DNA from 4 places in the Ruegeria sp. CDSB029 genome. Region 1 is predicted to be linked to each of the others. Evidence: riboswitches for the same ligand, from Rfam matches in the RefSeq annotation. Region 1 holds a riboswitch; each other region holds the start of a gene.
The links. A riboswitch is a leader RNA that binds a small molecule or an ion and turns the genes downstream of it on or off. The one in region 1 is predicted to bind cobalamin.

Region 1 (7,715 bases):
TATCCTGCTCCCGCAACCAAACTTTAAGGTCGGATATCAAATACTTAGCCTCGCATAACGCGAGGCTTTTTGCGTTAGGTCCAAACTGACTGGAAGCATTGTGGAAGCAACAGGATACAGTTGTGAGTGTGGGTATACCTCCGAAACGGATTTGAAACGCGAATTGTCCAGAATTTTTCTCAGTGCATGGCTGTCCTTGAACCGCTCAAACCCAAAGCGGGATGTAGGCATAAGGTAACGAATGCGTCCCAACGCGTCTGTAAATGCGACTCCGATGATGTCGTGCATGTCCTGCCAATTTCACATCTCGAAGCGGTTGCGGAGTCGCTTAGAGCCCAATCGCATCTCAAATCGCCAGATTTGACTTGCTACCCGGTCGGTCAGGTCAAGGGGCGGTTTTGCTGGTGACGTTTAGGGCCACAGAGCCAAATTCGAGGACGCAATGCCCTGCCGCTGGGTTGTTTGGCGATGTTTGGGAGAAGAATGTGGGGGCTTTTGCCCCCTAAGTGCCTCCAGCGGGGCAGCATTTGTTTTGGGGCCGGGCCGCCGTCGTGACGGAAGTACTGTTACATCCGGCGCGCATTTCCCTGATCTAAACTTCGGATGACCGCAAACGCCGGGGTAATCGGATCGAGACTATTGTCGGGAGGCTGAGGAAATGGCACCACCCGGCAACTCGATTTGGAAGAAGGCCATCGCTCTCATTTTAGACTTTAAAGCCGCACATATCTGTTTCTTTTGATCAGGACAGAACATGCGAAGACCCAGCGTTAGAAAAAGATCTCAAACGCTGGATGGTCTTTCATCAATAAAGCAAAGAATTGGGCTCCGGCTTGGGTAATATGCACTCGGTCCGCAGAAATAATGTCTCCATTTTGATCGAAAACATGGATCTGATTCCCATTTGTGGTCGCGTAGCTGATGATATCGACATACAAACCAGCCGGTATGACCGACGCATTCTGCCTGTTTGCCTCAACTATTTCTTCGAATACCTTCGTCGTATAGTTTGGCCGACCATATCTGGGCAGTAAGGTGAATGCATTGAGATTGTAACCAAAGTGTTTGGGGCCGACGAAGACGATATTGTGTTGCGCGGCAAGCCCGTTTTCAAGAAAGAGTTTGCAAGCGCCAGAAAGGTTGACGATTGGCAAGAAAGTCGCGTCAGCATTTTGTATCAAAGATTTTGTGTCATCGTCCCAAAGCCTGGGCTCGCAAACATTGAGCGCGTCGCGATAAATTAGATTTGCATCCTTCATTATGCCCATCTCAATGAGAATATTCGCAAAATCACGGGCCTGACTGTTTCCGACAATCAAAACGTTGATGCCGCTGTTCGTATCAAACTTATCTGCGTCGTATTGGCTGATGCGGTGATTATACCAAATGTGCATCCCCGCTGCGACCTCTCGATCCGTGTCGAAAACGCGTGTAGGGAAGCCTTGGCCGAGATACAGCGAAAGCCCAACAGCACACAGCGTTGCGGTCACTGCGGTGCACGAAACAACAAGGCGTGAAAGAGAGATCGCGTTTTTGTTGCGAAACGGTTGTTCGACAAAACGCCAGGTCAGATAGGACAAAAGGAATGCAAATGGTATCAAGCTGGCAAGAAAATACGGGCTGGGTTCCTCAAAGCTCGCAATGCGCGCAAATGCGAAAATTGGTTGGTGCCAGAGATACAGGCTGTAGCTGATCAGGCCAATGCCAACCAGAATTCTGATGCTCAGCAGTTTGGCGACAAAAGTGCCTTCCTTTGCATAGAGGAGAACGAGCAAAGACCCGACGACCGGAACGGCTGTCAGGTATGACGGGTGTTGCATGGTCCCGTCAAAGATCACCATAGATGCAATCACCGCTATAAGGCCAAGTAGCGAAAGACTGTTGCTCGCTCTAACCTTGCGCTTATTTTCCCAACATGCCCCCAATGCACCGAATCCGAGTTCCCAGGCGCGTGTATGCAGAAGATAAAATGTGCTCTCCGGGTGGGTTTGAACCAACAGTACGCTCGCCAGGAAACTGGACCCGATGATAGCCCAAACCAGCAGATCCGTTCTGTGTTTAAGTACCGGGTACAGGGCCATAAGCAAAAGCGGAAAAACTATGTAAAACTGTTCTTCAACTGCCAGGCTCCATGTGTGAACCAGAGGTTTGAACTCGGACGCGAGGTCCCAGTATCCACTTGTTAGCGTGAGAAGAACATTATTCAGAGAGAACATCGTGGCCACGACACTCTGGCCGAAGTTTTCCAGTGGATCGGGCAGCATGGTAAACCAAGCGATAGGAATACACACCAGTACGACGACACTCAGGGCAGGCAAGATCCGTCGGGCCCGACGCTCGTAGAACTTCAAAAGAAAGAAGCTATTTTTTCCAAGATCATCAAGGATAATAGAGGTTATTAGATATCCGCTGATAACGAAGAAAACGTCTACGCCTAAAAAACCTCCACTGAACAGGCTTATGCCGGAATGAAAAAGAACCACTGGTAAAACTGCAATGCTGCGAAGGCCATCAATTTCTTTCCGTTACAGCATTTAATCAAAACCCACTCTTGTATTTTGTGCTCGGGCCTGTGAGCTTTCGAAGCGTATCTGTCGTCAAGAGTGTGTCGAGGAACTTTGAGCCGCCGCAGCCAATCGAACAAAGTATTGGCAGGTTTATACGTTCCGGTCGTTGCAAGATCCAGGCTGAAACCTTCTGAGTGAGCCCCGCGAAGTCACTGCCATTGCTAGCACCCTTATCGTAGAATTTTTTTGGCTGATTGGAGCCTGGTACAAATTGCCATCACCGATTGGTTCGCGCTCTTGTCGAATCAAATCAATTCGTATTTGGTCCACGTGATGGTTCCCGACTGTATTCTGCGGTCAGGGATAAAAGGGAATACGGTACGGATCTGTAAAAAGGCCAATTCCGTGACTGCCCCCGCAACTGTAGGCGGCGAGCGACCCGAGATCGTCCACTGGGCAATGGCCTGGGAAGGATCGGGATAGCTTTGACCCGCAAGTCAGGAGACCTGCCATCCGAAATTGATGAACCTGGGCGGGGTGTCCCAGAGGGAGATGACAATGTTTCAAGCGGTCCGTACCGTGCACGAACTTGCGCTCGCTTTGCCCCTGTCCGAACACAGGAGGCGTTGCCGTTGTCATTGCAAAAAGCTGACACCCAAAGGGGTAAGTGCTTGACGGAATTCAGTGTTCCGGTGCTGGTCGCGGGGGCTCTGGCGCTGTCGGCGATCTTGTGGCTCGCGATTTACGCGGTGATTTGATGTCGGCCGTTTTACAAATCCGCGATCTGACGTTGGGCTACCGCGACCTGACATTGTTTCACCGCCTCTCCATGGATATCGCGGCTGGGACAACCCTGGCCGTTCTTGGTGCGAACGGGTCGGGCAAGAGCACTTTTGTAAAGATGCTGCTGGGCTTGATGGATCCGCTTTCGGGCAGTTTGACTTGGCCGCAGGGCCGTCCTGGTGACATCGGTTACCTGGCGCAGATGACCGAATTCGACCGCCGATTTCCCATCCGTGTGAGGGATCTTGCCGCGATGGGGGCCTGGCGCGGCTTTGGTTATCGTACCGGGCTGGACGCCGCGGCGCGTGACCGGATGGCCGCCGCGCTGGATGAGGCCGGGGTACTGGATATCGCTGACCGGCCTCTGCATATGCTATCGGGCGGGCAACTGCAGCGCGCGCTGTTCGCGCGGGTTATCATGCAGGACGCGCCGCTGATCCTGCTGGATGAACCGTTTGCCGCAGTCGACCAAAGTACCGAAGCACATCTGTTGTCGATTATCCGCCGATGGCGCGATGAGGGGCGCGCGGTGGTTTTGGTGGTGCACGATCTTTCCTCAGTGCTGGATTATTGCAGCCACGCGCTGCTTTTGGGCGGGCAAGAGGCGACCCACGGACCGGTGTATGACGTTCTGACACCAGACCGGCTGGTTGCACAAGGATACCTCTCGGAAAGTCAGGCGTCCTGGATGTTCCGTGGCACCCATTCAACACCGGAGCACGCCAATGTATGACCTGATCGTCGAAATGTGGAGCTTTGCCTTCATGCGTCGCGCTTTTGTGGCAACCACGGTTTTGTCGGCTTCGGTCGCGCCGGTGGGGGCATTTCTTGTTCTGCGTCGCCTATCGCTGGCTGGTGAGGCCATGGCCCATGCGATTACGCCAGGCATCGTCATCGGCTTTGTCACGGCGGGCTTGTCAGTCATGTCACTGCTGGTCGGAGGGCTTATCGCGGGTGTTGGCGTCGCCATTTTGACCGCCTTTCTTGCACGCCGGACAATCCTGCGCAGCGATGCCAGCCTTGCCTCGCTGTATCTGATCGCATTGGCGGTAGGTATCTTTATCCTGTCTGCAGCAGGGTCCGCAGTTCCACTAAAAAGCTTCCTGTTTGGATCAATCCTTGGGATCGACGACGCGTCGATGGTCCTTGTCGGCGGGGTGGCGACAGTAACATTGCTGGCATTCGCCGTTCTGCTTCGTCCGCTGATTGTCAGCACCTGTGATCCGGTTTTCTTCGAAACTCAAACGCGCCGGCCGTGGTTGGTAGATCAGGGTTTTATGCTGCTGTTGGTTCTGAACCTGCTGGCCGCGTTCAAAACACTGGGAACGTTGATGGCCGTTGGCCTCATGATCCTGCCTGCGACCGCCGCGCGCTATTGGGCCAGTACGATCACCGGGCAACTGGTCCTGGGCTTTGTGTTTGCCTTGTCCAGCTGCTGGATCGGCCTGACCCTGTCCTACTTGTTCCCGGACACGCCGTCCGGCCCGGCGATCGTTTTGGTTGCCGGTGGGTTCTTTCTGTTCTCGGCCATTTTCGGTCCCCTTGGTTTTGGCAGACGGATGCGCAAACCGTCTGTTTCCAAAGACATCCCCATTGCCCAAATTCAACAAGAAGAGAGAGCACAATGACTCTTGTGAAGTCACTCTATGCCGGCATCGCCTCTGTGTCGTTTGCTTTGGCTGCATTGCCGACTGTTGCGGCAGAAGACAACGTCAAGATCGTCGCCAGCTTTTCGATCCTCGGCGACATGGTTGAAGAAGTCGTGGGCGATCTGGCCACAGTTACGACAATCGTGGGTCCGGATGCGGATGCGCATGTGTATCAGCCTTCGGTTGCAGATGCGAAGGCCGTTGCCCAGGCGGATATCATCTTTGTCAACGGTCTGGGCTTTGAGACATGGTCCGATACCCTAATCGCTGAATCGGGCACTGACGCAACCGTGCACGTTGCCACCGACGGCATCACGCCTGTCACAGTCGAGGGCAAAATCGACCCCCACGCCTGGAATTCGCTGTCGAATGGCATGATTTACGTGACCAATGTCGCCGACGTGATGACAGAGGCGATGCCCGAGCACGCCGAAGAAATCGCTGCCAATGCCGCGGTCTATATCGCGCAGCTTGAGGCGCTGGATACAGAAACCAAGGCAAAGCTGGCAGGTCTGCCCGCCAATCGCCGCACGGTTGTGACCGCACATGACGCATTTGGATATTTGGCAGACGCCTACGGCCTGACTTTCCTTGCGCCGGTTGGCATCGACACCGAGGCAGAGCCATCAGCCAAGGATCTTGCTGTTCTGATTGACCAACTGAAGGCGGATGGTGCTGCCGCGTTGTTTGTTGAAAACATCACAAGCCCCACTTTGATTCAGCAGATCTCGGATGAAACTGGCATCGTGATTGGTGGACGGCTGTTCTCGGACGCCTTGTCGGAACGGGGTAGCCCTGCCACCAGCTACCTTGCGATGTTCCAGCACAATCTGAACACTCTGCTGAATGCACTTGGGAACGCAACCGCAAGCTAATTGGTCTTCAGGCACGAGGCGGTGCTTGAGCCGCCGCCTCATACGGTGCTTTGGAACACTGGGTTTTGGGAAAACGTCGCTTAGTCCGGCTTCCAGCCGTCTTCGTATTCTCCCAAAGTACGGGAAAGATCCAATAGCGAGGCGAAAAATCTTGCGTAAACGTCCCGTGACATCATCGTCTTGTTGTCATCCAACACCTGCAAAAGATCGACAACGCCCGAGGCAAAGGCGTCATAGACCAACTGGTCCGCAGGCGTGGGGTCCAAGGTCCATATGTCATGCGTGTTATAATACCCTGCGGGTTGGGGGTCGTCGTCTATCATGTGTCCGCCTCATTTTGATGCCGCACATGTAAGTGAGAGGAAGGCGAACGCTAGTGATGTGGCGGAAAGTCACAAGTTTTTGGCGGTACCAAAAACGCGACCCCAACCTTGCGTCTCAGTGCTGATAGGAAGTGAAAAGCTTCGCTTCGACCACAACCGGCATGCATTGTGTCGACCGAGAAGTTGTCAGGGTTTCGAATGTTCGCTCTGCAATACTTCCAGAAACAGTTTGGTCACCCGCGTCGGTTCAGGTTGCTTTCTGGTCACTGCAGCAAACCGGGTTCGATATTGCGTTTCGTCCGGCAACACCATCCGCATCTTTTCCTGGTCCACAAAATCCTGCGCAAGATGATCAGGCAAATAACCTATGTACCGCCCCGACAAGATAAGTATGGCCAGCGCCTGCTCGCTTTGAACTTTTGCTGAACGTTGAAAGCCCAGTTGCTGACCGACAATGAGGTTCGGAGAGTTCACGCTGAGCCCAACATAATTGTACCTGAGTAGGTCACTGGTCCTGAGTTCCCGGTCCGGTATTTCGAACAGGGGGTGTTCCCGGCCGCAATACAGGAACATGTTCTCGCCATATAACGGCGCATAGTTCAGACTTGTCGAAGGGCGATGCAGCGCAATAATCCCGATGTCGAGCTGACCGCTGATAACCATGGTTTCGATCACGTTTGGCGGCTCAAGGGACAATTCGATCTGAACCGAGGGGGCGGCTTCGTTGAACCGATGAATGGCACGGGCAAGCCGGGAATCCGGGTTTGATGCACATTGATCAAACAGCGAAATGCGGATCGTTCCCCCCAACTGTTCCTTGATCTCGCTGACCTCGTTTCGAAATTGCGACACGGACACAAGCAGGTGATCTGCTGCCTGCAGCACTTTTGCGCCGTCTTCGGTCAGGGCGAAACCCGCTGGGCCGCGCGTACACAGCTTCAGGCCCAATCGCAGTTCCAGATCAGTAATATGCTTGGAAATCGTCGATTTGCCGATATTCAGCTCAACTTCGGCCGCAGACAGACCACCACTTTCCACAACCGTCTTGAAAACGCGCAGCAATCGGATGTCGCTGTCGCCGATGCGTGAGGCAACCATTTTCTACCCAATTCGTAAGGTTCGATATATATGAAACCTATCGCGCAAAGAATGGCAACATAGAAACACATTTCACGAGCTACTCTGAAAAAGCCGAGGTAGAATCGGACTGGCCATCTCTCCCCAGGTCAGCGCGCACCTCGAAACATGATAAAACTGGGAGGACATCTATGTCATTCATCAAAAAGCTTGGCACCATGACTGCTGCCGTTTCGGTCGCAGCCCTGATGGTTGCGGGCGCAGCCGACGCGAAAAACTTCAAGATTGCTGTAGGCGATAGTGCAGGCAGCGCACAAGAAGCCCTTGGCTTGGCTTTCGTTAAGGCACTCGAAGAAAAATCGGGTGGCGCACACACAGCTACACTGTTCCTGAACGGTCAGCTGGGTTCCGAGCAGGACACCGTCAACGAGGCCGCAATCGGCACGCTGGACATGTCGCTGCTGGCGATCAACAACATCACGCCGTTCTCGCCTTCGGTTG
Region 2 (7,715 bases), on a different contig from region 1:
TCCTGCATCGCCTGATACGCGCGCGGGTTGGCCTCTTGCAAAAACGCGTCGACCTCGGCGTCGCCCAAAGTCGCGTCGTGATAGAGGTCGAACAGATGCGGCGCGACCGTGCCTGACAGATGGGCGAAAGAGGCCATGTGATCCAGTGTCGCCGCAATTTCGGCAGCGCCCCGAAAGCCATGCCTTTGCATGCCTGCAATCCAGTTCGGGTTGGCGGCACGGGCATGAACCACACGGCTGACTTCTTCAGGCAGCGTTCGGGCGCGCGGGTTATCCGGGTTGGTGTTGTCCAGATGGTATAGCTGCGCAGCACCACCGGTGACTGTCTTGGCGGCGGCGAAACCAGCCTCATGCGTGGCATAGTCGTTGGCCAACAGAAGGTCGGTTTCGGTCAGATCCTGCAAGTGCACGAAACTGTCGGCATTCGCGACCCGTTGGGTAATGCCATCCTTGTCTTGCGCAATATGCTCGCCTTCCAAAGCGAATGAACTGGCCTCAAGCCATGCTTCTCCGGCCTGGACGCGGGCCTCATCTGTATAGATTTCGGATAGCTGCGTCATGTTCACGCCATAGCTGCCCGGAGCCGGGCCAAAGACGCGCGCCGTCGGAGCCTGTCCGGCGTAGGGGTTCCAGTCCGGTGCTTCGTCCCGGTCGCACAACGCGCGAATTGCCTGACCATAAAGCGCCGAAAGCGTGGGGAACACGTCCCGGAACAGGCCCGACACGCGCAACGTCACGTCCAAACGCGGGCGGCTGAGATCGGTGATGGGCAGCACCTCGATGCCCGACACGCGCTCGGATCCTTTGTCCCAGACGGGTTTCACGCCCAGCAGGTGCAACGCCATGGCGAACTCTTCGCCCGCAGTTCGCATGGTGGCCGAGCCCCATAGGTCTACGATCAGCCCTTTGGGATAGTCGCCTTCCTCTTGCAGGTGTCGCCGCACCAATTCTTCGGCCAGCTTCACGCCTTGGGTATAGGCCGCACGGGTCGGCACTGAGCGCGGATCGGTGGTATAGAGATTGCGACCGGTGGGCAGCACGTCTGACCGCCCGCGATAGGGGGATCCGGACGGGCCTGCCTCGATCCGTTTGCCAGCTAGCGCGTTAATCAGAGCATTGCGTTCGGCATTGGCAGAAGGTGCCGTGTCAAAATTGGCGGCGGCTTCGGGCACACGTCCAAAGATATGCAACCCGTCGCCGAACTGGCTTTCTTTGATGTCACAGACAAAACGGTCGATGCGAGTGATCGCCTCGGCCGTGCAGGTGGCCTGATCGAGACCCAGGTCACTTTCAAGCCCGATGGCTTGCGCCTCATCCCGGATATCTTCTTGCAGGCGGTCGCGACGTTTGGGGTCCAGACCATCTGCGTTCGAGAATTCGTCCAGCAGCGATTCCAGCCGAACCATCCGATCGGGGGTGCCGCTTTCCTTCATCGGCGGCGGGATGTGACCCAAGGTGACGGCCCCGATCCGGCGCTTGGCCTGAGCGGCCTCGCCGGGATCGTTGACGATGAAGGGATAGATGACGGGAAGGTCGCCGATCAGCGCCTCTGGCCAGCATTCATTGGACAAGGCGACCGATTTGCCCGGCAGCCACTCCAGAGTGCCATGCGCGCCGATATGGATTAGCGCATCCGCGCCAAGACCTTTGCGCAGCCACAGATAGAAGGCGACATAGCCGTGGCGGGGGGTGCGGGACAGGTCGTGGTAATCGTCTTCCCGCATCTCGGGCGTGCCGCGTTCGGGTTGCAATGCGATCAGAACCTTGCCGCGGCGCAGGGCAGTGAAGTGAAACGCGCCATCTGCAAAGGCGGGGTCGTCTTCTGGCATGCCCCAGACGTTTTCGAGGTCTGCGCGCAGTTGTTCCGGCAGTTTCGCCAGCGCGTTAAGATACGCGTCAAGCGACCACGCAATCCGCGCATCTAGCAGCGTATCAGAAATCTGCTCGGCGGGTGCGGTGTCATACCCTTCGCCCAGCAGGTCAGACAGCATCGCCTCGGCCGAGGCCAAAGCATCAAGGCCTACCGCATGGGCCATCTGCCAATCCTTGCCGGGATAGGTGGACAGCACCAAGGCGGGCACCTGATCCCCTTTGGGCTTGTCGTTCAGGTTCAGCCAGCCGACGACACGGTCGATGATGGCCTCGATCCGTTCCGGTTCAGCCCGGTGGGCAAAACGTGAATACTCCAGATGCGGGTCACGCTTGCCCGGTTCCTTGAACGAAGCAATGCCTGCAGAAATTCGCCCGTCCACTTCAGGCAGGACAACGTGCATAGCCAAATCAGCAGGCGAAAGACCGCGTTCCGCCTCGGCCCAGGCTTTGCGGCGGGACGTAGCGAGAGCAACCTGAAACACCGGCACATTGGCGGCGTCCAGTGGAGAGGTGCCGGATGCGCCTTTGCCCGAAAACGCGGTGGCGTTGATGATGGCCGACGGTTCAAGGGAGGCGATGTTCTCGCGCAGCCAATCGGCGGCTGCAGGTGCTTTCAGCGAGGGGGCGAACATGCCTACAGCTTCGATGCCGCGTTCTCGCAATCGGCGGATCAGGGCTGCGACCGGGGCAGTGTCTGCCGATGTCAGATAGGCACGATAGAAAGTCACCAGAATACGCTTCGCGCCGCTCGAGAATGCTGTTTCGACCGAGATTACGCCACGGTCCGGGCACCACGCGCCGCACTCTGGCAAGGTCTTAGCGCCCATCACCGGCCCGGCATAAAGCCCCGCCGCAAGCGCCATTTGCGCCAAGGCCGCTTGCGCCGCGACTTCGCCGCCGGTGTCACACAGATGCGCAAGCCGCCGCAGGGTTGAGACGGGCAGGGTGGAGTAATCATCCAGCCGCGTATCCTCACGCCCATCGGCAGGTAGGACGGCCAGTGCGATCCCCTTGGATTGCGCCAGCGCCAGAACTTGCTGCAAGCCATAGGACCAGTAAGGCACGCCGCCGATCAAACGGATCAGAATGCCCTTGGCGCCCTCGAGCGTTTGCTCGACATAAGTGTCGACGGACAACGGGTGTTTCAGTGCTGTCAGGTTGGCCAGCCGCATTGTCGGCATTCGCCCTTCGGCCCCGCCACCGCGATGCCAGCCCGCCGCGAAAGCACCAAGGTCACTGTCCGAAAAGGACAGCACCACCAGATCCGCCGGACTTTGGCCCAGATCGGTCGGGGTCTCGGTTTCCTCGAGCCCGTGGCTTTCGCGGAAGACGACGTGCATGGCTTACTCGGCGGCCTCGGTCACGCCCACGAGGATATCGCGGATCGCGGCCTCTTTGATGTCGTCGTGTTCGGCGATGACCACCAGACGCGAACGGCGCTCTTCACCGGGTTCCCACGGGCGGTCATACTGGTGACGTACGCGGGCACCAACGGCCTGCACCAACAGACGCATCGGCTTGCCTTGAACAGCAGCATAGCCTTTGACGCGCAGGATGTTCAGCTCATTGGCCAGACGTTCGATATTGGCGACCAGTTGGGCCGCGTCGGTCTGTTCCGGCAACTCGACGATGATGCTTTCGAAATCGTCATGCTCGTGGTCGTGATGGCCGTCATGGTGGCTGGGACGCGCATCCATGTCGTCTTCGGCTGCGGCTTCCAGCCCCAGTACGACGCGCACGTCTACGGCACCTTCGGCGACTTCGACCACTGGCAGCGGACGCGGAGCTTCGGCAGCGATGACTTCTTTGGCTTTCGCCACACCTTCGGCGCCCGCCAGATCGGGTTTTGTCAGCAGGATGATGTCGGCGCACGAGATCTGATCCTCGAACACCTCAGACAGGGGCGTTTCGTGGTCGATCGAGTCGTCAGCCAGGCGCTGGGCGTCCACGGCTTCGACATTCGGAGCGAAGCGCCCGGCGGCGACGGCCTCGGCATCGGCCAGAGCGATCACGCCGTCAACGGTGATCTTAGAACGGATATCCGGCCAGTCGAACGCCTTCAGCAGCGGCTTCGGCAGCGCCAGACCAGAGGTTTCAATCAGAATGTGATCGGGGCGCGGCTCCAGCGCCATCAGTGCCTCGATGGTCGGAATGAAGTCATCGGCTACGGTGCAGCAGATGCAGCCATTGGCCAGTTCCATGATGTTTTCCGCCGGGCAATCCGGAATGGCGCAGGATTTCAGGATATCGCCATCGACGCCAACATCGCCGAACTCATTGACGACCACAGCCAGACGCTTGCCCTGCGGGTTCTGCATCAGGTGCTTGACCAGCGTAGTTTTGCCCGAGCCCAGAAAGCCGGTGATCACAGTGACGGGGAGTTTTTCGAGATTGCTCATTTCAGGGCTCCAATCGGGGGAATGCGGGCCGCACAGTTTTTGCGGAAATGTTCGGGGCGCTCACGCCATTTCACCAGACCGTCTTCAGCGGCCAGATATTTGGTGACGCCTTCGACGATGGTCTCGACGTGGTCGGTCTCGTCGAGGTTTTCATAAATGAAGGTCCATCGGGACGGGCCACCACGCAAAACGATCGAACATCCCTGATCACAGTTCGACAGGCATTCCACCGGCTTCAGGTCCACGCCGTCAGGCAAGCCCGCCTGTTCAAGCGCTGTGTGCAGCAAAGTGCCGGGTCGCTGAGCGTCATCTTCGATGGGCAACCCACGGCGGCATGTCGTGCAGACCAGCAATTCGACTGGTGCGGTCTCGGTCACGTCTCTCATCCCCCTAAATCCTTTATACGGGGGACGGGGTTTCATGCGGGCCACGTGTGCGACATGGACCCGACACCGGAACACCCCGCCCGGTTTCAACTTCGGGTGCTGGCAGGTCTCCCGGCTTGCGGATGTCAGAGCGTTTGCCCTGTCGGATGTCCCGCCTTCCCGGCCTATTGGGCCAGTGGCTTTGGGCACCCTCTCCGGTCACGGTCGCGGGGGCGGCTGTGCTTGGCGATGACATCGCTGGCACATTCCCTTTTCATCCATCCGAGGATGGACACCAACGCATGCGACATGCGGCACGGGCAGGGGGCTTGTCAAGCACGACTGAGGATTGAAAACCGGTTAAGTCAGAAAAGCGACCAGCCGAAGTCAGTCAGCGGCATTCGATGCGATCCGATCACGAAGCCAGGCGCAAAACAGCCCCGCAGCCGCGGATGATTGAGCGCTTCCGGGCTTGGCAATCAGGTAGTGCGGTTGTGCAAACGGAATCGCTGGACCGGCAATCGCAACAGGCGCGCCTTGGGCAATCGCGTTCTGTGCGAACCTTTGGGCAATATTAAGGAAGCGGGCAAAGGCGCGACAAAGACAAAGCACATCCCTCTACCACTGTCGCATTGTGCGTCGCGCCGTTTGTTCGCGGGAAAAGATTTGGCACGTGTGGCATTACTTTCAAACCGCTTCGACATTTAACCCCGGACATCAACGGCGACGGTTATGCTGTTCCAGAAGCCAGTAGGAACATGATACCCAAGTGTATACGCCCGAATTTGCGAAAGCAGCGCAGAAAGCTAAGTGTTTGAAAAGAAGTGGAGGCGAGTACCAATTTCGAACTTGCGTAAAGGAATTAAATTTCTTAATAAATAACAATTGTTTAGTGAAATTTTATCGGTACGTGGGCTTGCGAATGTTGCGGGATTGTTGGTTGAAATTGTTCATTGGCTTAACGCCATCAAGGATGATGCTCGATTTTTGGTTCAAGTGGATTTTGGTGCAATGATCACAGCAACGCTGATTGCTTTCAGGCGCGTCGCAGCCTGAATGCGCCGTCACTCGACCTTCCGCCCGTCAAGATATGAGCCGGTGTTCGGATACCTTGAACGCTGCTTCAATAGCTGCACGATTTCGTCGGCAACAACTGCCATTTTGTCATTTGAAAGATTCTGATGCCGGTTTGCCAGAGTAGTCAGTAGTATACGTAATTCTTCATCCGGAATGGAGCTGTCTAGAGCCACCGACATAATGCTGGGGCTTACAACGCGTGCTAAAACAGTTGAGCGCCGTTTGACAATTGCTCCCGGATCGAACGTCGCGTTCTGGAGGTGTCTAAACCTGGTTCGTTCGTGAAGGTAAGTGTCGTGAGCGAACTTTTCCTCCGGTAGTCGTTTCTCTGCGATCTTCCGATGGAACCTTACAAGTCTAGCAACGTCTTTGACTACAGTGGTGGTCGTTTTCAGTACATCCAGCTTTTTGTTCGAACGGATGTATTCTCGAGCGTCCGCTTTCCACTTGAAACCTGCGAAAAGCAAAGCGTTTGAATCGAGTAGCAGTCGCACCGTGCGACTTTCCCCCATCGAAATGGTAATGCCAGGCTCCACCAAATGATGATGTAGAATAAAGTTCCTTAGACCCATGGCAAAACTATGCGCGCCGGAGTTCTTCCCGATTACCCTTCCAATTCCCCGGGTGTAAGATTCACTGTTTTCCAGCTTGGAGTATTTTCGGATACGTCTGCAAACATCTACGTATGAAGCATAAAGCGCAGAGAATGTTAAAAGATTGGATGTTGCCTTAGATTGTTCTCGAGCATACGCAGAGTTATCTGAGCGCTTGAACTCAAGAACGGTGTCCATCCCTGCCGTAGCCGCATTCAAACCAAGGCTTGCTTCCAGCATTGCGGCATGCACCCTTTCTAAGTTCTCCAGTGCGGTATGAACTTTATGGTAAGGGGAAAAGCGCAATGCGTAATTCCACGATTCCTCTTGCAGCTTTGAAGTGTATGCGGCGAAACCCTCTGGATGATCCGTGCTGCTTTCTGCAATATATGTTGCGACCGTCAGCGCTCGGTTTAACTCGGCGAGCTGACCGTCTCCAAAGTCCCATCTCAGTAGGTCGACTTGAGAGAAACACTTCGCTAATTGAAACTCCTGTGTGGTAACACCCTTTGAGACGGATGCAAAAAGATCGTGTGGTTTAAAGCGATGCTTGGCAATGAAACTCGCAAAATCTTCTTTGGGCATTCGAAACCTAGCTAGTTTTGTTGATATCGCATCGAAGACTTTCCGACATGAACTATAAAATTGACTACTAGGGTGCCGCTCTCGGGCGTCTTCTGGTTCCAGCTTCAAACTATGCGGTTACTATCTAGGTATGATGAAGCTTGCAAATCTGTTCCGAAGACGACAACCCCAACCCAAAAACCCACTTTTGAGTTTTTTCGCACCGGCCAATAGAACACGGCGCGAATAAACCCACGTAACAATGCCATGGGAGGACCCGCGATTTTCTTCGGTGGACCAATGTATGAGTTCTTGGCTCGGTTTTGATGACTACGTGGGAGGGAAGGCGAACAAACACCGTCGGATTCTTCGCAATGAACGCAGCGGTGTTGTGCACTGTTTTCAAAGTGCGGGGAGCGGGGGAGGGGGATTCCTTAGAGCATTCTAGAAAAGTGTATTTCTGCGTTTTTTCACATTCTGCGCTATAGGGTATCCCAAAGTCTCCCCATAAATTTATAACTATATTTAAGATATTGATACTAATAATAAATGCCCTGTTGTCACCTCCTCAAAACGGTCCCCGAATGGCTCCCCATGCTTCCCCGGCGCTCCCCGAAATTTCCTTAGATTCGCCGTCAGGCCCCCTGCGGCCTGGCCGAATAACCAGTCTCGACTCCCCGGTAGGGAATGGCGGGGAACTGATATAGGGGCGCGGGGGAAACTGTGGCGGAGTTGAGGCATAGGTTAAATGCAGTTGGGCAATCGTACACCTGATCTGGCGTTGATACTCGATATAAGGATAACGCCAGCGCCCTCATCCGAGTCAGTGAAAGGCCGGCCGAACT
Region 3 (7,715 bases), on a different contig from region 1:
CCCCAGACCTCTTCGATGGTAAAACGTTTCGCGAATTCCATCAGCTGCCACAGGTCCGACTTGGCCTCACCCGGTGCCTGCACCTGTTGACGCCAGAATTGCGTACGGCGTTCGGCGTTGCCATAGGCGCCTTCTTTCTCAACCCACATGGCCGTGGGAAGGATCAAGTCGGCCGAAACTGCGGTGACAGTTGGGTAAGGATCCGAGACTGTGATGAAGTTTTCCGGGTTACGGTAACCAGGATAGCCTTCTTCGTTGATGTTGGGCGCGGCTTGCATGTTGTTGTTGCACTGGACCCAATAGGCATTCAGTTCGCCGTCCTTCAGTTTGCGGTGCTGCAACACGGCGTGGAAGCCGGGCTTGGGCGGGATAGTGCCCTCGGGGATGTTCCATGCGGTTTCGCAGATTTCGCGGTGCTTATCACTCGTAACAACCATGTCCGCCGGCAGACGGTGGGCAAAGGTCCCCACCTCACGCGCCGTACCACAGGCCGACGGTTGACCCGTCAGCGAGAACGGTGAGTTTCCGGGTTCGGAAATCTTTCCCACCAGCAAGTGCACGTTATACATCAGCGAATTCACCCAGGACCCACGGGTGTGCTGGTTGAAGCCCATGGTCCACAAGCTCATCACTTTACGGTTGGGGTCGGCATATTGCTGGGCCAGTTTCTCCAGCTTGTCTGCAGGGACACCAGACAGTTCAGAGGTATATTCCAGCGTGTAGGGCGCGACGGCTTCGGCGTATTCTTCAAAGCTGATCGGATCCATCTTGCCCGAGTTCGGATTTTCAGCTTCTTGTTGCAGCGCGTTGGTGTCGCGCAGGCCATAGCCGATATCGGTGGCGGTTTTGGTGATGTTGACGTGATTCTTGACGAAGTCTTCGTTTACCGCGCCATTTTGAATGATGTAGTTGGCGATGTAGTTCAGGATCGCCAAATCGGTTTGCGGTTCAAAAACAATGCCGTTGTCCGCCAGTTCGAACGAGCGGTGTTCGAAAGTGGACAGCACATGCACCTCACATCCCGGCTTGGTCAGGCGCGTGTCTGTCAGGCGCGACCACAGGATCGGGTGCATCTCAGCCATGTTCGAGCCCCACAGCACGAAGGTGTCCGCGTACTCAAAGTCGTCATAACACCCCATCGGCTCATCAATGCCGAACGTCCGCATGAAGCCTACAACGGCTGATGCCATGCAGTGTCGTGCGTTGGGGTCGATATTGTTAGACCGGAACCCGGCTTTCATCAGTTTGGAGGCCGCATAGCCTTCCCAAACCGTCCATTGGCCGGAACCAAACATGCCGACACTGGTCGGGCCTTTCTTGGCCAGCGCCTCTTTCCATTTTGCGGCCATGACATCGAACGCTTCGTCCCAGCTGACCGGCTCGAACTCGCCGTTTTTGTCGTATTCGCCGTTGGTCTTGCGCAGTAAAGGCGTGGTCAGTCGATCCTTGCCGTACATGATCTTGGACAGGAAATAGCCCTTGATACAGTTCAGCCCGCGGTTCACAGGCGCGTCAGGATCGCCTTGCGTCGCAACGACGCGACCCTCTTTGGTGCCAACCAGAACAGAGCAGCCTGTACCACAGAACCGGCAAGCCGCCTTGTCCCACCGGATGTCCGGCGCTCCGGCCTGGGCATTGGCTTGACCGGCCGCCAGCGGAATACCAGCGGCTGACGCCGTTGCTGCGGCCGCAGAGGCCTTGAGAAAAGTCCGACGGGATTCAGAATGTGTCATTGCGTGGGCCTCCGGCTGGGGGTTGGGCTTGGGGCATCGGGCTGCGGACGGGCGTCCGCGGGATCCTCGAAATGGTGATAAGTCAGTGTCAGTGAGATGACGCCCGGGATCTGGTGCAGATCCATGATGATCTCGGACGCAAGGCGTGATGGCGTGTCTTCGACAACGACAACAAATCGCCCATCGTCTGTTTCGGCGTGAATTTCGACACCCGGTGTGTCCCTCATCACCCGCGCTGCTGCGCTTGTGTGATCAGGTGCGACATGGGCAAGACAACCGCAGATGTTCATTGAGTAGTTTCCATTTGTGGTTGAGATTGGCGTTCAAGCGCAATGGCATCGGCGGGACATAAACTTGGGCAAATCCCGCAGCCGTTGCATGTATCAAGGTCAAGCACTGGCTCTGCGCGGCCACCGGTCATCAGTTTGAAGCGGATCGCGCCTTGTTCGCAATTGTCCTGACAGATGCGACAACTGACGCCGTTCATGGATAGGCACGTGGCCGCTGTAAGCGCGGCGCGCCATGGCCAATCTGGCAAACGGTCAAACATTAACGTTTCGGTTGGACAAATCCGGGCGCAGTCACCGCAGAAGGTGCAGGGATTATCAGTTGGCTGGAACCGGGGGTATCCATCTGCCCCGATGATGATCGCATCCTCGGGGCAAGTATCTGCGCAATCACCACATTTGCTGCATGTTTCAACAAAGCACAGCTCAACCGAGCCCGGAGGTCTGGCGATATTGCCGTCCTCTGGTCTAATTTTGGCGCTTAGAAACGCGCGTCGGCTGGTCAATTGTTGCATTGCATGCGACCTGGCTACACTCGATTCCTGTAATCGAGTGTATCGCATACCGTGATCTGTGGGGTTCTTTTTTGATTTAGGTCATTTTGCCCGATTATTATTAGTCATTTGGGAAACTTTAACTTTTGCACCTATGCGACCTTTGGCGATCAGCGCCGAGGTCGAGCGGTTCGGATCAACAGAAGAAAGACAAAAACCGATCCCAGCGATGTCGTGACAATACCAACAGGCAGCTCTTGCGGGGCAAGCAACAGACGGCTCAGTATATCCGATCCTGTAAGCAACGCTGCCCCAACAATGGCGGCGGTAGGCACAAGCTGGCTGTGCAATGGCCCTGCGATACCGCGCGCGATGTGGGGAACCATCAAGCCGACAAAACCGATCACACCCGCAACGGACACAAACACAGCAGTCGCAAGAGCGGCCACGAAGAACATCCGGAACCGCAAGCCTTGAACGGGCACACCTAGGGTGGCGGCCGTCAAATCACCAGTCAGCAGCGCATCAAGCCAGCGGCTGCGGTACATCGCATAGGCGAGGATCAATGCTAAACCTGCGCAGACCAGAGGGAATGTCTCCCACCGGGCAAGACCCAAACCCCCAAGCATCCAAAAGATAACAGAATGGGCCGCACGGCTGTCGCCCGCGAAAATCAGATAATTGGTAATAGCTGAAAACAAAAACGAAACTGCAAGCCCCGCGAGGATCAGTTTTTCGGGCGCGCTTGTGCGCAGCCCATGAACCAAAGCCAGCACAATGCCTGACGCGACAAGCCCTCCAAAAAACGCGGCCAGTGGCAGGGTCCAAAAGCCCAGCACATCTCCGGTTACTGTAATGACAAAGACTGCTCCCGCCGCAGCGCCAGAGGACAGGCCGAACAGAAACGGGTCCGCCAGATCGTTGCGTGTGGTGGTTTGCAGGACAACGCCGACGATGCCCAGCCCGGCACCGATCACGGCGGCAAACAGCGCGCGTGGTAAGCGCAGGTCAAACACGATGCGGTGGAGCGGAGACATTTCCCCTTCCACCATCCCCGTGCCCAATAAGACACCCGCCAGTGCGTCAGAGGCCGGAATGGATGTGGTCCCGTAGACCGTCGAGGTTAGCAAAAGGGCGGCCAATACAGCCGCCCCCAGCAAGAGTGTAAGGCCAAGTCGGCCCATATCAGTTCAGGCCCGGGTGCATGGCTTTGGCCATCTTCGAAATTGCTTCGATATTTGCCGGTCCGGGTGTCAGTTCCTCGTAGCGCAGACCAATCCAGCGTTCGTTCTTGACCGCGTCCGTCTGAGACATCACGGGATGGTCCTTTAGGAACTTGAAGGTATCTGCGGCGCCATTTCCAGTTTGATAATCAAGTAAAACCAGGAATTCCGGGTTCGAAGCGGCAACAGCCTCCCACGAGGAACGTCCCCAGCTGGTGTCCATGTCATGGGTGACGTTCTCGCCGCCAGCGGCAGCAATCATCGCGTCGGGAATGGCAAACTTACCAGCCGTAAACGGGGCATCGGCGGGGCCGTCCAGCAGGAAAACGCGGGGCTTCGGCAGGTCGGCCGTCTGTGTTTGAATCGCGGACAGTTCCTCTTTCCAGCCGGAAACCAGCTCTTCTGCCTTGTCTTCAACGTGCATTACTTTGCCCAAGCGAAGGACGTCGGTGAACAGCAAATCCATGCTGGCTTCGGGGCGATCCTTATCCAGGTGTACGCAGCTTTCCGTCAGGATCATCGTTTTGATGCCAAACGGCGCAAGCGTGTCGGGGGTCACGTCACCGCCCGGCTTCATCCCATAGTACCAGCCCGCAAAGAAAAGGTCGGGTTCGACCGCGACCAGATTTTCTACTGTTGGATACTTGGGCGCAAGTTCCGGGATGTCGCCGCGCAAGGTTTCAAACTCGGGGCTGGTTTTGTACCAGCCGGTGATGCCCGTCAGGCCCACGATCTTGTCCTGCAAACCCAGTGCAAAAGCCATGTCGGTCATGTTAATGTCGTGCACGACCAGCCGCTCGGGTTGAGTTTCAAACACCATCGGCTCGCCGCAATTGTCGACGGTGATCTCGCGCGCTGTTGCGGCACTTGCAATGCCGCTGATCAGTGCAGCGCACCAGAGAGTTTTGTTCATGTTACTTTCCCTAGTTTGAGGTAGTGGTTCTTCGGATATCCAGTGCCGGGATCATGCGGCCTTCATGCTGAAAGCTAAGAAAATCGACACCGAACGTTTCACGGACCCTTTCGGGTGTCAGCACTTCGTGCACTGGGCCGAAACCGGTCAGGCGTGTGGATTTCATTAACGCGACATGGGTCGCGAATTCCGGGATCATGACCAGATCATGGACGATCATGACCACCGTAATGCCCAGCTCAGCCACCAGCGACAGCATGCGTCCCTTGGCGTCCGGGTCCAGATGGTTCGTCGGCTCATCCAAAAACAGCAGCGACGGGTTCTGCGCTAACGCCCTTGCGATATGAGCGCGCTGGCGTTCCCCCCCGGATAATACGGCCATCCGCTTGTCAGCGAGGGCAACCAGTCCGGTCAGTTTCAGGATTCGGGCCAATTCCAAGGCGTGCTCAGCCGCAGATCGATCGGCGCGGATCGGGATTTGCCCAAGGGCCACGTAGTCGCGCAGAAACAAACGCCCGTCCGGCGATTCCTGTTGACTGACCACGGCGATCATTCGGGCGCGGTCCATCGCCGAAAGCTGCCGAAGGCTGCGCCCCTTTACCAAAACGTCCCCCAGCACAATCTCTTCACCGCCGCACAAAAGATTCAGCAGCGTTGTCTTACCCGCACCGTTTGGGCCAGCAATTGCCAGAGTTGCCCCTTCATTCAGTTCGAAATTGACGTTTTGCAGCAGTACGTCGCCGTTCAGGGCGTAAAACTCCAGCCCGCGCGCCTCAAGGAAAGCTCCGCAGGTCATGCGCTTGTCTCCAGTTTTAGCCGTGGCAGGCGCGCCAGGGTCTTTTCAAGAAGGGCAGGCGGGCGCTGCGATGCGTTGGTCCACCCGTCGGTGCTGCGGTGGTATTGATGCGCAAATTCGGTCAGGGCGTCCACGTCCTCAGCCGATTGGATGTCACCGAAAAGGTACTGCGCTTTGTCTATTGCCTGAAACCCGACGGTTGTGGGTCGACCGCAACCGGCCATGCAGGAAACGCTGCGGATGCCAAAACTGGATGGAAGCTTGCCTGCAAGCGCAGCGCGCAATGAACCCGCCCGGTCAGAACCCTCGCAGGTCTCGCAAATCAGAAGGAAGTGATCAGTACTGATCGACATGGCCCACTCCGCCTGTTGCCAAGCGCGGACAGAAGGTGCCAATCATGTCATCACGTCTTAGACGTGTCATAAAGCCTCCTTCCAGGACGCCCCGCCCCGGGTTGGTTGAACATCGGATGGTAGGTCTCCTGACTTGCGGGTCGTGGCTTGGCCATCCTTCCCGACCCATTTGGGGTCAGTGGGTATTTGGCGTCGCTCACCGCTTACAGTTGCGGGGGCAGTCACGGACTTGGCGCTTGTTGGCAACCTCACCGTATTCCCTTTTCATCCCTTGGCGAACCATAGGGAACCATCGCGGTGATGCTTGCCCGAGTTCCGATTTTGGGTCAAGCGATAATACTCAGCGCCCTACGCACAGAGGTCATTTGTCATTTGCCAACGATCTGACTACGCTGCATCGCAGAAATGTAGGGGCAAAGGTGGATATGTTCTGGTTCCGGGGGGGGCGAACATCCAATGTTTGAAACGACGAACGCACATTCAAAAACAAAGCCAGGCAAGATGAAAATTCAAGAAAACAGAACCTATTCTCAACTGAAGGTAGGCGACAAGGCGCAGGTCACCCGATTGTGCACCGTGGACGACTTGTACGCGTTTGCCTCGGCTTCGGGCGACCACAACCCGCTGAACCTGGCAGCCTATGACGGTGATGGAGATGGGCGCCCCGAGGCTGTCGCGCCCGCTTTGTGGCCTGCTGGTCTGGTGGCCGCAGTCATTGGGAACATCTTGCCGGGGGCCGGTACGCAAACACGTCGGGCGGATCTGAGTTTTCATGCTTCGGTTTTGGCAGGCGAAGAACTGACTGCCTTTGTGGCTGTTACAGAAAAGCGTGAAGACGGCGACCTGACCTGTTCCGCCGAAGTGCGCCGGGTCGGGGATAACGCATTGATCCTAAGCGGCACCGTACAGGTCACGCCACCATCGCGGCATTTGACCTTCGACTCGGTCGAGGTACCGGGACTGATCGTTCAGCGTCACCGGCACTTCGACGCTTTGTTGGAAAAGGCACGTCCTCTGGACCCGATGCCCACAGCGATCGTCGCCCCGGAAGAGCCGAATTCGCTAGGCGGGGCATTGCTCGCGTTGGAAAACGGCATCATTACTCCGATTTTGGTGGGCGACCCGGACAAAATCACCGCCGCTGCCGCCCAGCTTGGGGCCGATTTGTCCGGAGTTGAAATCATTGAAGCGCGAGACCACGAAGTGGCCGCCCAACGCGCGGTCGGGCTGGTCGTTGAAGGCAAGGCCCGGATGTTGATGAAAGGTCACTTGCACACAGATGTCCTTCTACGCGCCGTTCTGCGCCGCGAAAACGGCCTGAGGACCGGGCGACGCCTGTCGCATGTGTTCGTGATGGACGTGCCAGGCATGTCTCGACCCATCATGGTTACAGATGCAGCGGTGAATATCGCACCGGATCTCGAAACCAAGGCCGATATCGTTCAGAACGCCATCCATCTTGCGCATTCTATTGGCATCGAGATGCCCAAGGTTGGTGTCTTATCAGCGGTTGAAACCATCAACCCGCATTTACCGTCGTCTATCGATGCCGCGCTGTTGTCGAAAATGGCCGAGCGTGGACAGATCACCGGCGGGCTGGTCGATGGTCCTTTGGCCATGGACAACGCGGTTGATCTGAACGCGGCGCGGACAAAAGGCATCACCTCACCGGTCGCGGGGGTCGCAGACATTCTGGTTGTTCCGAATATCGAAGCCGGCAACATGGTAGCCAAACAGCTGACATATATCTCTCATGCCGAGGCTGCCGGCGTTGTGATAGGTGCTGCGGCACCGATTATCCTGACATCTCGGGCAGATGATGATGCTTCGCGGCTGGCGTCTTGTGCTGTCGCGGCGCTGCATGCAATTGCTAATGAAAGCAAAATCCATGGCTGAACATGTTTTGGCGCTGAATG
Region 4 (7,715 bases), on a different contig from region 1:
CTTTTGCCGTCCAGATCGAACCGGATCGGATAACTCTCGCCCTGTTTGATATCGCCCCACGCCTTGTTGTAGACGGCGAAATACCCGCGATTATCCAGCGCATCATAGCCCAACCGCACGACCGAGAGGTCTTGGTAGATCGTTTGAATCAGACAGCCGTTTCCGAGCGCTGGGTCCATCATAATGTTCCAGCCCTCGACAAAGCCTTTGTCAATCAGTTCCTGCGAAAACGCGGCGGTGGCTGTAAAGGTGGCAAGCGCGAGGGCAAATAGGCGTTTCATAACAGTTTCCAATATCAAATGGATAAGGTCGCAGCCATAGTACACGCCGCGTGCAAGAGGCAAAGGCCATTCTTGATTAATGCGGCCGCGAACAAAGACCTATGTGCACAGCGGAACCCGGCTATGCCTCACAGGGCAAACGCTTGAAACTCGGCTGTGGCACAATAGTTTTCGCCCCATAAAATTAAGGAGCGTGCCATGCCGCAACATCCAAGAACATTTTCTCACATCGGATTGTCCGTCCCAAACGTTGACGAGGCTGTAAAGTTCTACTCTGAAGTCCTTGGTTTTTACGTAATCATGCCGCCAACGGACGTGGTAGAGGATGACACGGATATCGGTGTCATGTGCACTGATGTGTTTGGTCCGGAATGGAAAAAACTGCGTATTGCGCATCTCGCGACCGCTGATCGCGTTGGTTTTGAACTTTTCGAGTTTCACGGGAACTATGTGCCTGAAAACAATATCGACTTTCGCCAGAACGGTACGTTTCATTTTTGCGTCCAGGACCCGGATGTCGAAGGCTTGGTAGAAAAAATCGTGGCGGCTGGCGGCAAACAACGGATGCCGATCCGATACTATTATCCCGGTGAGAAACCCTATCGCATGGTCTACGTCGAAGACCCATTTGGTATCGTCTTCGAGATATACAGCCATTCCTATGAATTGACGTATTCGTCGGGTGCTTACACCTGACAATCGGAACAGACCTTGGTGTGCAACCGGAAGAGGCGAATCCTTTCCGGTTGTCGCCGTATCGCAAGACTCAGAGTTCTTTTCGTGCCCTCAGCGCCGCCGTAATCGTCCCGTCGTCCAGATAATCAAGCTCGCCCCCAATCGGAACACCCTGCGCCAGTGAGGTCAGGCGGACCTGTCCCTCCAACTGATCCGCGATGTAGTGGGCGGTGGTCTGGCCATCGACAGTGGCATTTAGGGCCAGAATGACCTCAGAAATCCCTTCGGCCATCACCCGATCCTTGAGTCGGGGAATGCGCAGTTCGTCCGGTCCGACCCCATCCAGAGCCGACAATGTGCCGCCCAAAACGTGATAGCGACCCTTGAAAACTGCAGCGCGTTCCATCGCCCAGAGATCAGCCACATCTTCGACCACGCACAACTCTCCGGTTGCACGATCCTCGCTATCGCAAATGTCACAGATATCTGTCGTGCCTACGTTGCCGCAATTCAGGCATTCGCGGGCGGTGGCAGCCACCTGCTGCATTACGTCCGACAGGGGCGTCAGCAGCAGGGCGCGCTTTCGGATCAGGTGCAGCACTGCGCGGCGGGCCGAGCGGGGGCCGAGGCCGGGCAGTTTGGCCATCAGGTCGATCAGATTGTCGATATCGCTGTTCGAACTCACGGCGTGTGCTCCTGCAAAAGGGCCGGACAGGGGTGCCCGGCCTTTGGGTCGTCAGGAGTGTCTATCAGAACGGCAGCTTGATGTCTGCGGGCAGACCCATGCTTTCGGTCAGCCTTGCCATCTCGGCCTGAGAACGCTCGGCCGCTTTGGTTTGCGCGTCCTTGATAGCGGCCAGAATCAGATCTTCGACAACCTCCTTATCGTCGCCGTTGAAGATCGACGGATCGATGTCCAAACCCTTCAGCTCGCCTTTTGCGGTGGCGGTAGCCTTCACCAGCCCCGCACCGGATTCGCCCACAACCATCATGTTGTTCAGCTCTTCCTGCATATCCGTCATCTTGGTCTGCAAATCCTGTGCGGATTTCATCATCTTGGCCATATCGCCCAGACCGCCGAGTCCTTTGAGCATTTACTGTCTCCTAAATTGTGATCGCCTTAGGCGAACATATACAGCGTAAAGTGTCATCGACGCACATAGCGCAATTGTCAGCCCTATGAACAGGCTGGAATGACCGATGCACCCGATGTCTGCCGCCGATCTACGCGAGTCATCCATCAAGTCGTCGACAAAAATGTGAGCCGCCCAAATCGCCCAAGCGAAGGACGTCGCCAATGCGATCCATAGGTTTCCGCGCCAGATTGCTATAGCAGACAACACCAGCAAGACCATGGATACCGGATGCAAGGTGAGAGCAACTGCTTCGACCAATTCGCTAACCGGTTCGCCATCCCAGCCAGGGTTAAATACTTCGCATGCTTCGTAGTAGACCGCATCGATGTGTGCAAAGTGCAGGTGTTAATCCTCCTCGAACGGGTCCCATTCGTCTTCGACCTCAGGCAGTGCTTCGGTTTCTACCTTGGCGGCGCGTTCCTCCGGGGTTTCGATCCGTTTGATGCGCGCTTTGGGAAACTGCATCAGAACGGCTTGAACCAATGGGTGTTGTTCGGCCTGCGCTTTCAACGCCAGATCAGCCGCGTCTCGAACCTCGGCGATTGTTGCCGCGTCCCCATCGGCCACGATTGAGACGGCCCATCGGTTTCCGGTCCAGCGTTGCAAGGCTGAACCAAGCCTTTGCGCCAGATCGGTCGGCGCTTTGTCCGTCGGCGTGAACTCGATCCGTCCCGGGGAATACGAGACGAGACGCACACCGTTTTCGACCTCAACCAACAGTTTTACGTCCCGGTTGGTGCGGATCAACTCGACCACGTGTTCGAAGGTTGGATAGCGTGCCAGCGCGGTCTGGATGTCCTGAGCAAGCGCTGCGGTGGGTGCCCCTGCCGGCCCGCGCTGGGCCGAGAGATGCGTAGAGGAAGTCGCCTGCGTAGGTGCATGAGTTGGCACAGCCACACCACCGCCAGGTCCCCCGTTCGGTGGGGGTGGAGGCGCATCCTGTAGTCGTTTGATAAGTTCTTCGGGGCTTGGCAAATCGGCCACATGAGTCAGACGAATGATTGCCATTTCGGCGGCCATCATCGCGTTGGGTGCTGCAGAGACCTCCTCCAGCGCTTTCAGCAACATCTGCCACATCCGCGTCAACACCCGCATCGGCAGCGCCTCGGCCATCTGTTGACCGCGCGCACGTTCATCCGGTGAGACGGTGGGGTCATCGGCGGCATCGGGCGTGATTTTGACCACGGAAACCCAATGGGTGATCTCGGCCAGATCGCGCAGCACGGCCAGCGGGTCGGCCCCTTCGGCATACTGGCCGCTCAACTCAGTCAATGCCCCAGCCGCATCGCCACGCAGGATCATGTCCATCAGATCCAGCACGCGCCCGCGATCTGCAAGGCCCAACATTGCCCGAACCTGATCGGCGCTGGTTTCCCCTGCACCATGTGAGATCGCCTGATCCAACAGCGAGGTCGCATCGCGGGCAGAGCCTTCGGCCGCACGTGTGATCAAAGCAAGCGCGTCTTCGGCGATCTGTGCGTTTTCCGCCGCGGCGATCTTGTTGAGCAGACCGATCATATCTTCGGGTTCGATCCGGCGCAGGTCAAACCGCTGGCAGCGCGACAGCACTGTCACCGGGACCTTGCGGATTTCGGTCGTCGCAAAGATGAACTTTACATGTTCGGGCGGTTCCTCAAGCGTTTTGAGCAGCGCATTGAAAGCGCTGGTCGACAGCATGTGAACTTCGTCGATGATGTAAATCTTATAACGCGCACTGGCGGCACGATAGCGAACGCTGTCGATGATCTCGCGGATATCGTTCACGCCGGTGCGGCTGGCGGCGTCCATCTCCATCACGTCGACATGCCGGCCTTCCATGATGGCAACGCAATGCTCGCACTGACCACAAGGTTCGGTCGTTGGCTTGCCTTCACCATCGGGACCGATGCAGTTCATACCTTTGGCGATAATCCGGGCAGTGGTGGTTTTGCCGGTGCCGCGAATACCGGTCATGATAAAGGCCTGCGCGATCCGATCCGCTTCGAACGCATTTTTCAGCGTGCGCACCATTGCGTCCTGTCCAACCAGATCTGCAAAGGTTTCAGGGCGGTACTTGCGGGCAAGAACCTGATAGGCGGGGCTGGGCGTTTCGGTCATGTCTGCTCTGTCAGATTCGTGTCAGAAATGCAGCGTAGAGACCCGGGCCGCCCGCGTCCACAGCATGCTTTGTGGAATTTCGGTTTGGACAGCGTCTGTAAGCGGGATAAATAGGCTGTCAAAATCTGGTGGGCCGGTGGCAGTAGGAGCATAAGCTTTGGCAAAATTTGCAATCTACGCGCTGCCTGTTGGCACAGGCACCTTGGCGCTGTCCCCCTTGCCTAGCGGCGGCAGTGGGTATGTGGATGATCTGAGGGTGATACAGGACTGGAACCCCGATCTGGTGATTTCAATGACCACCGAGGCTGAGATGCAGCAGGTCGGCGCAGGCGGTTTTGGTCGAGACGTTCAAAGCAGGTCCGCGACCTGGGTGCATCTTCCGGTCGAGGATTTTGGCACGCCGCCCCTGCCAATCGAAACTCTTTGGCCCGACGCCAGCGCAGCCGCCCGGCAGGTGCTGTCCGACGGTGGACGCGTGCTGGTGCATTGCCGGGGCGGTTGTGGGCGGTCGGGGATGGTCGCGCTGAGGCTCATGGTGGAAAGCGGTGAAGATCCAAACCACGCGCTAAACCGGCTGCGCTTGGCCCGACCATGCGCGGTGGAAACGGATGAGCAGATGGCTTGGGCCATGAAACCGGCCCAGAGCGATCGGTGAACTAGGATCAGGCCGTGGCTTGTTGAACAACCTGATGCGATGGACGCGGTGCAAGGGCCGATGCCTGAAGCATGGCGCAAGGCAAGGCCGCCAAAACACCAGCAGGCAGAGTGGAAAAGTCAGGGTTGAACATCATATCGGCGTATTCGTCCAACGTGTCGGCCGAGTCGCCCGTGTTTGCCCCGCAATAGACCCTGATCCGGGCCGGGCTGGCGCGAAACCGTGCGGTGCAACCCTCATCGCAATGGGTCAGTTCGCTGGAGCCGTCCACCTCAAATTCGCTGGTCGTCATTGGTTGTGCTGTTGCCATCGCCTCGGCCAATGCCCGAGCCATTTGGGCCAATGCGGGGCATGTTTTCCCCGTTTTCTGGCACAGGGTGGCGGTGAATTCGTGGGTCGTTGTCTTCCAGATCATAATGCGCCCTCCGCGCGGTGAGCGGGGGACGTGGAACAGGGAACTCAGCGTACTGAAGACCTGCCCGGACACCCCGCCCGAGTTTCGGTTTTTACTTTGATGGCAGGTCTCCTGACTTGCGGGTCATTGCTTTGCCGACCTTCCCAGCCTTTCGGCCAGTGGTATTTCGGCATTGCTTACCGCTTACAGTTGCGGGGGCAGTCGCGGCCTTGGTCTGTTCCGGCATTGCCGGGCTGGACCGCACCGAGTTCCCTTTTCATCCCGCCCCAATATAAGGACGAGAACCATCACCTCATCGCTAGCGGTTGTAGGTGGCTTGTGTCAAGCGGGCTGTTTTCCATCGTTCAAGTGGACGCTTGGTCACTTTGAAAATCTGTTGACTCTAGTCGCGCAAAAGCGCCGATATGCCATATGTGAACCGAATAGTTCAGATGCTTGCGAGGGCACCATGTTGGACAACACTCCGGTCGTTTTGACCGAAGATTTCACGTTTTCTGCCGGAGAGGCCGAACTGTCGGCACGGCTGTATATGCCTGCCTCGGCACCTGATGTGGCGGTTGTAGTCCATGCAGCCACAGGCGTACCGCGCGACTATTACCAGCATTTTGCGCGGTGGTTGGTGGAAGAACAGGGTATGGCCTGTCTGACCTATGACTATCGCGATTTTGGCCACTCTCTACACGGGCGCCTGCGCGATTCGCAGGCCACGATGGCTGACTGGGCGTTGATCGACATGCCCGCTGCTCGCGCCGAAATGCGGCGCAGATTTCCCGCCGCCCAGCAGTGGAGCATTGGCCATTCGGTGGGTGGAATGCTGGGGCCAATTCAGCCCGATATTGAGCAGATCGACCGGATGATCTGTGTCTGTTCAGGTTTGGTGACGGTATCCGACCACCCCTGGCCGTATCGCGCACTGGCGACAATGTTCTGGTATGCCCACCCGCCATTGCTGGTTAAGGCATTGGGATACCTGCCAGGCAAGGCACTTGGGTTCGGCTCGGACCTTCCGGCACGTGTCTACTGGCAGTGGCGCAAATGGTGCACCGCTGCGCTGAGCTATGTGCCGGATATCGGCAAAAGCCTTCCAGACGCCCGTTGGGCTGCGTCGGAAACACCCGTCGATCTGTTCACAATGGACGATGATCAGGTGGTGCCCCCGAACGCGGTTTGGCGCCTGGCCGATCTTTACGGTCCCAAAGCCCGCCGGCATCAGTTGTCGCCGAAAGACTTTGGATTGGCCGAGGTCGGTCACATCGGCGCATTTGCGCGCCGAAATGCGGCCATATGGCCCCGGTTAATCGCCTGAGCCGGTACTTACAGCTTTTTGCGGGATTTCTTGTCCTGCATCACCGATCGTACCATCTTACCAAAGGCCTTGTCGCGCGCACGAGACTGCGCAACGGTTTCCGAGTTCCTTTCATCTTCGCGCCGCAGCTTTCGCCAGCGCTCCAACCGCTCGGTGTCCAGTGATCCGTTTGCAATCGCATCCTGCACGGCGCAGCCCGGCTCGGCCTGATGCTGACAATCGGAAAAGCGGCAGGTCTGAGCCAATTCCAGAATGTCAGAAAAGACCTCATCGACGCCATCCTGCGCATCCAGCAACCGCAAAGCCCGCATGCCGGGTGTATCGACCAGCCATCCGCCGTTCTGCATCGGATGCAACGCGCGGGCAGTTGTCGTGTGCCGCCCGCGCGCGTCGTCCGCGCGAACGCCGGACGTTGCCTCATCCAGGCCCGTCATGGCGTTGACCAATGTTGTCTTGCCGACACCGGATGAGCCGACCATTGCGGCAGTCTGCCCGGTGGAGCACCAGGACAGAACTTGCTGCACGTCCAGGGCATCCAAAGCATTGATAGCCAGCACGGTCAAAAACGGAGCCAGCGACTCGGCTGCTTTGGAGAAATTATCAGGATCGGCGCAGGTATCGGCCTTGGTTAGAACGATCACCGGATAGCACCCGGCCTGGTGTGCCAAAGCCAAATACCGTTCCAGTCGGGCCAGATTGAAGTCAGCATTGCAGGAACTGACGATGAACAGCACATCCACATTAGCAGCAATCAACTGAGCCTGGGCCCCGGTTCCGGCGGCGCGGCGTTTCAAAAGGCTGCGGCGTTCCAGCAGCTGTTGAACGCGGTTATGATCATCCGCCAATACCCAGTCGCCGACGGCGAAGTCGCCCGTCGGCTGGGCCAGGGTGAGCAGAGGTGTTTCACCGTTGATGTTTGCACCGATCAGACGATCACGGTGAACGGCTGTGATGCGAAAGGGAACGCACGAAGGATTGGCCGCATGTTGGGCGGCAAAGTGTGAGGACCATCCCAGGTCCGAAAGTGTAAAAGACATTGTTCTGCCTGTGTTCAGGTACAGCAATCCGTCTGGATGGCGGTCGCGCATCCAGCGGTAATGTGTTCAGGCAGGTGTGAGGGTCGGCCTCAGAAACGCTTTGCCTGAAGGGT

Region 2: linked by a shared signal. The riboswitch ahead of AC2FI8_RS04780 (DUF1636 family protein) and the one ahead of AC2FI8_RS22660 (metal ABC transporter ATP-binding protein) in region 1 are both predicted to bind cobalamin.
Region 3: linked by a shared signal. The riboswitch ahead of AC2FI8_RS08100 (DUF1636 family protein) and the one ahead of AC2FI8_RS22660 (metal ABC transporter ATP-binding protein) in region 1 are both predicted to bind cobalamin.
Region 4: linked by a shared signal. The riboswitch ahead of AC2FI8_RS12570 (hypothetical protein) and the one ahead of AC2FI8_RS22660 (metal ABC transporter ATP-binding protein) in region 1 are both predicted to bind cobalamin.

Annotation. Positions count from the first base shown of each region.
Region 1 is NZ_JBXWOX010000030.1:18,977-26,691, forward strand. Features, by position in the region: gene AC2FI8_RS22655 (acyltransferase family protein) at 771-2,516, opposite strand; cobalamin riboswitch at 2,825-3,035, shown strand; gene AC2FI8_RS22660 (metal ABC transporter ATP-binding protein) at 3,265-4,023, shown strand; gene AC2FI8_RS22665 (metal ABC transporter permease) at 4,016-4,918, shown strand; gene AC2FI8_RS22670 (metal ABC transporter solute-binding protein, Zn/Mn family) at 4,915-5,814, shown strand; gene AC2FI8_RS22675 (hypothetical protein) at 5,895-6,137, opposite strand; gene AC2FI8_RS22680 (LysR family transcriptional regulator) at 6,324-7,235, opposite strand; gene AC2FI8_RS22685 (TRAP transporter substrate-binding protein) at 7,406-7,715, shown strand, end outside.
Region 2 is NZ_JBXWOX010000003.1:76,824-84,538, forward strand. Features, by position in the region: gene cobN (cobaltochelatase subunit CobN) at 1-3,212, opposite strand, end outside; gene cobW (cobalamin biosynthesis protein CobW) at 3,216-4,271, opposite strand; gene AC2FI8_RS04780 (DUF1636 family protein) at 4,268-4,657, opposite strand; cobalamin riboswitch at 4,742-4,951, opposite strand; gene AC2FI8_RS04785 (hypothetical protein) at 5,701-6,891, opposite strand.
Region 3 is NZ_JBXWOX010000005.1:150,987-158,701, reverse strand. Features, by position in the region: gene napA (nitrate reductase catalytic subunit NapA) at 1-1,733, opposite strand, end outside; gene AC2FI8_RS08125 (chaperone NapD) at 1,730-2,023, opposite strand; gene AC2FI8_RS08120 (ferredoxin-type protein NapF) at 2,020-2,535, opposite strand; gene AC2FI8_RS08115 (FecCD family ABC transporter permease) at 2,685-3,698, opposite strand; gene AC2FI8_RS08110 (ABC transporter substrate-binding protein) at 3,700-4,650, opposite strand; gene AC2FI8_RS08105 (ABC transporter ATP-binding protein) at 4,661-5,446, opposite strand; gene AC2FI8_RS08100 (DUF1636 family protein) at 5,443-5,799, opposite strand; cobalamin riboswitch at 5,901-6,106, opposite strand; gene AC2FI8_RS08095 (bifunctional enoyl-CoA hydratase/phosphate acetyltransferase) at 6,301-7,695, shown strand; gene AC2FI8_RS08090 (acetate/propionate family kinase) at 7,688-7,715, shown strand, end outside.
Region 4 is NZ_JBXWOX010000009.1:52,046-59,760, reverse strand. Features, by position in the region: gene AC2FI8_RS12600 (hypothetical protein) at 1-281, opposite strand, end outside; gene AC2FI8_RS12595 (lactoylglutathione lyase family protein) at 480-977, shown strand; gene recR (recombination mediator RecR) at 1,048-1,641, opposite strand; gene AC2FI8_RS12585 (YbaB/EbfC family nucleoid-associated protein) at 1,706-2,050, opposite strand; gene AC2FI8_RS12580 (DNA polymerase III subunit gamma/tau) at 2,438-4,189, opposite strand; gene AC2FI8_RS12575 (protein-tyrosine phosphatase family protein) at 4,347-4,844, shown strand; gene AC2FI8_RS12570 (hypothetical protein) at 4,852-5,259, opposite strand; cobalamin riboswitch at 5,344-5,563, opposite strand; gene AC2FI8_RS12565 (alpha/beta hydrolase family protein) at 5,708-6,565, shown strand; gene rsgA (ribosome small subunit-dependent GTPase A) at 6,574-7,602, opposite strand.